DNA from 2 places in the Rhodopseudomonas sp. BR0G17 genome. Region 2 is predicted to be linked to the other one. Evidence: predicted binding sites of a transcription regulator. Region 2 holds the regulator's gene; the other holds the start of a gene.
The links. The regulator LexA, encoded in region 2, represses DNA repair genes until DNA is damaged. The targets are predictions, from matches to a motif close to TGTTCNNNNTGTGTTCNG.
Positions count from the first base shown of each region.

Region 1: the regulator LexA is predicted to act here: its motif matches at 1,200-1,217, upstream of DY467_RS17475 (ImuA family protein).

Region 1 is NZ_QUML01000023.1:65,173-67,372, reverse strand. Features, by position in the region: gene DY467_RS17480 (putative DNA modification/repair radical SAM protein) at 1-1,108, opposite strand, end outside; gene DY467_RS17475 (ImuA family protein) at 1,276-2,061, shown strand; gene DY467_RS17470 (Y-family DNA polymerase) at 1,949-2,200, shown strand, end outside.
Region 2 is NZ_QUML01000006.1:160,778-162,977, forward strand. Features, by position in the region: gene DY467_RS07300 (ComEC/Rec2 family competence protein) at 1-770, shown strand, start outside; gene lexA (transcriptional repressor LexA) at 830-1,540, opposite strand; gene DY467_RS07310 (molybdopterin molybdotransferase MoeA) at 1,717-2,200, opposite strand, start outside.

The DNA.
Region 1 (2,200 bases), on a different contig from region 2:
GGTCCGAGCTGCGGATCGCGCTGTGGCGGCGGGTGTCGATGATGCGGTCGACCGCCTTGCGGCCGAAGCCGGGAATGCGCAGCAATTCCTCGCGGCTGGCGCGGTTGACGTCGAGCGGGAAGCGCTCGCGATGGCGCAGCGCCCAGGCCAGTTTCGGATCCATCTCCAGCGACAGCATCCCGGCGGCGGGATCGATGATTTCGCCGGCGTCGAAGCCGTAGAACCGCATTAGCCAGTCGGCCTGGTACAGCCGATGTTCGCGCACCAGGGGTGGCGCCTGCAGCGGCAGGGCCCGGCTGGAATCCGGGATCGGGCTGAATGCCGAGTAGTACACCCGCTTCAGATTGTACGAGCCGTAGAGGTTGGCGCTGGTGTTGAGGATGGTCTGGTCGGTGGCGCTGTCGGCGCCGACGATCATCTGCGTGCTCTGGCCGGCCGGTGCGAAGCGCGGCGGCTTGGCGCGGGTGGGGGTCTTCCGCGCCTCGGCCTTAGCCTCGGTCGCTTCATCCAGCTTCAGCCGCAGCCGCCCCATGGTGCGGCGGATGGCGCGGACGTTCTTCTCCGGCGCCAATTGAGCGAGGCTGTTCTCCTCCGGCATCTCGATATTGATGCTGAGCCGGTCCGCATAGCGGCCGGCCTTGGCGATCAGCGCATCGTCGGCTTCCGGGATCGTCTTCAGATGAATGTAGCCGCGGAAGTGATGCTCTTCCCGGAGGCGCCGCGCCACTTCGACGATCTGCTCCATCGTATAGTCGGCGCTGCGGATGATGCCTGAGGATAGAAACAGCCCCTCGATGTAGTTGCGGCGATAGAAGTCGAGCGTGAGCTGCACCACCTCGTCGACAGTGAAGCGGGCGCGTGGCACGTTCGACGACGCCCGGTTGACGCAATACAGGCAGTCATAGGCGCAGGCGTTGGTGAGCAGCACCTTGAGCAGCGAGATGCAGCGCCCGTCCGGCGCATAAGAATGGCAGATGCCCATGCCGGGTGCGGTCGAGCCGAGACCCTTGCCGCCCTGGCTGTCGCGTTTCTCCGTCCCGCTGGAGGCGCAGGAGGCGTCGTATTTCGCCGCGTCCGCCAGGATGGCCAGCTTGCGCTGCACGTCCATGCTTGGAATCTCCTTGATTCATCTCGCTAAAAAATTTGCCGCAAGACCTCGGTGCGATCCCGATTGACTCCGCCCGGGAGCAGGGATTTATTAGAACATATCATGAACAAATGAGCCGGCAACGGGTTCATCGAATCCGAAAACGGCAACGGAAAAAGGAGCGGCGCATGGATAGCGCCCGCCTCGGTACGCTTGCGCGCCTGCAGGGCGAAATCGACCGGCTCGAAAGCGGGACGGCGGAGACGCTGCGCCGCGTGCCGCTCGGCCATGACGATGTGGATGCGGTGCTGCACGGCGGCCTGATGCAGGGCGCGCTGCACGAAGTGTTCTGCGATGGCCGTCACGCCTCTGCTGCAACCGGCTTCATCGCCGGCGTGGCGCAGCTGCTCGCGGAGGCGCGCTACCTGTTGTGGATCCGCCAGGATTTTTCCGCGCGCGAGAACGGAGAACTGGCGATGGAGGGGCTGGCCGAACTCGGCTTCGACCCGCGCCGCCTGGTGATGGTGCGCGCCCATGATGCCGACAGCGCGCTCCGTGCCGCCGCCGATGCGCTGGCCTGCAATGGGCTCGGCGCGGTGATCACCGAGCTGTGGGGCGAGACCCGCGCGTTCGATTCTGTCGCCTCGCGAAAACTGACGCTGGCGGCGCAGCAGTCCGGCGTCACCGCGCTGATGCTGCGGATCGCCGCTGCGCCGCAGGCTTCGACCGCGGAGACCCGCTGGGTTATCCGCGCGGCGCCTTCGCCGCCGATCGAAGGCTGGGGCGCCCCGGTGCTCGACACCTCCCTTGTTCGCAATCGTCGCGGCCAGACCGGCCGCTGGATCATGGAATGGAATTGTGATGCGTGCCGCTTCCGTGAACCGCAGGCGTATCCTCGGCCTTTGGCTGCCGAGGCTTTCGACCGATCGGGTCGAACGGGCCTCGCCGCAGGCGAGCACCGGCTCGCCGGCTGATGCTGCGCCTCCACCGCGTGTCGTCGCCGCCAAGCGCGACAACGCGCTGGTGGTGGTGGCCTGCGATGCGCGCGCCAGCCGCGGCGGGGTGATGCCCGGAATGCCGCTCGCCACCGTGCGGGCGATGCATCCGGCGGTC
Region 2 (2,200 bases):
CGCCGTTCTGGCGGATCATGGAACTCGGGATCGACTGGATGATCCTGGTCGCCCGATGGGTGGCGTCGCTGCCCGGCGCGGTCGGCCGCGTCACCGCGTTCGGCACCGGCCCCTTGCTCGTCGCCTCGCTCGGTATCGTGATGCTCGGTCTGCTCCGCTCGCCGCTGCGCTGGGCCGGGGCGCTCGGCGTTGGCGTCGCCATCGCCTGGGCGGCGCTGACGCCGCAGCCGGAGGTGCTGATTGCCGGCGACGGCAGGCAGGTCGCGGTACGCGGCGCCGACGGCCGGCTGCGCCTGATGCAGGGCGGCGGGGATAGCTTTCGGCTGAAGGAGTGGCTCGCTTCCGATGCCGATTCCCGTGCCCCGGATGCAGCGTCGCTGCGTGCCGGCGTCTCCTGCGATCCGGACGGCTGTGTCACGCCGCTCGCCGACGGACGGCTGGTGGCGCTGTCGCTCCGCCCCGACGGGCTCGCCGACGATTGCGCCCGTGCCGTGCTGATCGTCACGGCCGGCCAGCCACCGCCGGATTGCGCCGCACGGGTGATCGGCCGGGACGAATTGCAGGCGAATGGCGCGCTGGCGCTGCGGCGGAGCGCAAACGATCCAGGGCTGTTCGTGGCGGAGGCCGCCCGACCTCGCGGCCAGAGCCGGCCCTGGGCTCCAGCGGCCGCGGAGGCGACGGACGCGTCTATCTCGACCGAACCTTCAAGTCGCCGCCGTGCGCCGATCGACGCCACGCCGGCTCCGCAGGACCAAGTGGGCGACGAGTAGGGCGCAAAGGCCCGCACGCCGACGACAGAGCGGGCGACCAGCTCTGTCCACTGCACGCCTCAATACTTGCGGTACAGCCCGATCAGCTTGCCCTGGATGCGGACGCGGTTCGGCGGCAGGATCCGCACCTCGTAGGCGGCGTTGGCCGGCTCCAGCGCGATCGAGGCGCCGCGGCGGCGGAAGCGTTTCAGCGTAGCTTCCTCTTCGTCGATCAGCGCCACCACGATGTCGCCGGTGTCGGCGATGTCGTTCTTCTGGATCAGCGCCATGTCGCCATCGAGGATGCCTGCTTCGACCATCGAGTCGCCGCGCACTTCCAGCGCGTAGTGTTCGCCGCTGCCGAGCATGTCGGCTGGAACGCTGATGGTGTGGCTGCGGCTTTGCAGGGCTTCGATCGGCGTACCGGCTGCGATCCGTCCCATCACCGGCACCGCGACGCTGCCGCGATCGTTGTCATCCTCGGCCGGCGCCGGGCTTGGCGGCCGCACCTTGCCGAGATTGCCTTCGATCACGCTCGGGGTGAAACCGCGCCGGCTGTTGCCGGGCATCCCGCCGGTGTCGGGCAGCTTGATGACTTCGATCGCGCGGGCGCGATTGGGCAGCCGCCGGATGAAGCCGCGCTCTTCCAGCGCGGTGATCAGGCGATGAATGCCGGACTTGGAACGGAGGTCGAGCGCATCCTTCATCTCGTCGAAGGACGGCGGCACGCCGGCTTCCTTCAGTCGCTCGTTGATGAATTTCAACAGCTCAAACTGCTTGCGCGTCAGCATCGGCAAATCCCCAGTCGGCGATGATGTGCCGGTTCGAGGTGCGTTTCGGTTCGGGCCACGAGCCCTTGTGAGAGCGTCATCGTCGCCGAATCTCGAAAACAAATCATGAACGGACACTATCTGTTCGGGGTGTGTTCCGCAACCTCTTAATCGAAATCTAGGATTTTCACGGGTCGCTATAGCGGGAGCTTAAGGATGACGCAGGGTGAACCGGCCGGTGCGGCCGGCGCGAAAGCCGGGCGCACGATCAGCGCTTCCGCCGACGCCAGCCGCGCCAGCAGCGACGAATCCTGGCTGTCGACCGGAGTGGCGATCTGCCGTCCGGTTTGGTCGTGCGACAGCGTGGCGCGCAGATAGTCTTCGCGCTGATCGTTGGCAGAAAGGTCCGCGCCGAGCAGCGCCGGCTCGCGGACATGCCTTGGCTCGCTCATGCCGCACAGCGCGCGGATCAGCGGCACCATGAACAGCACCGCGCAGACGTAGGACGACACCGGATTGCCGGGCAGGCCGATCACCCGCATCGGGCCGAGATGGCCGTGCATCATCGGCTTGCCCGGCCGCATCGCGATCTTCCAGAACGCGATCGTGGTGCCTTCGGCCTCCAGCGCGCCTTTGACCAGATCATGGTCGCCGGCCGATGCGCCGCCGGTGGTGACGAGC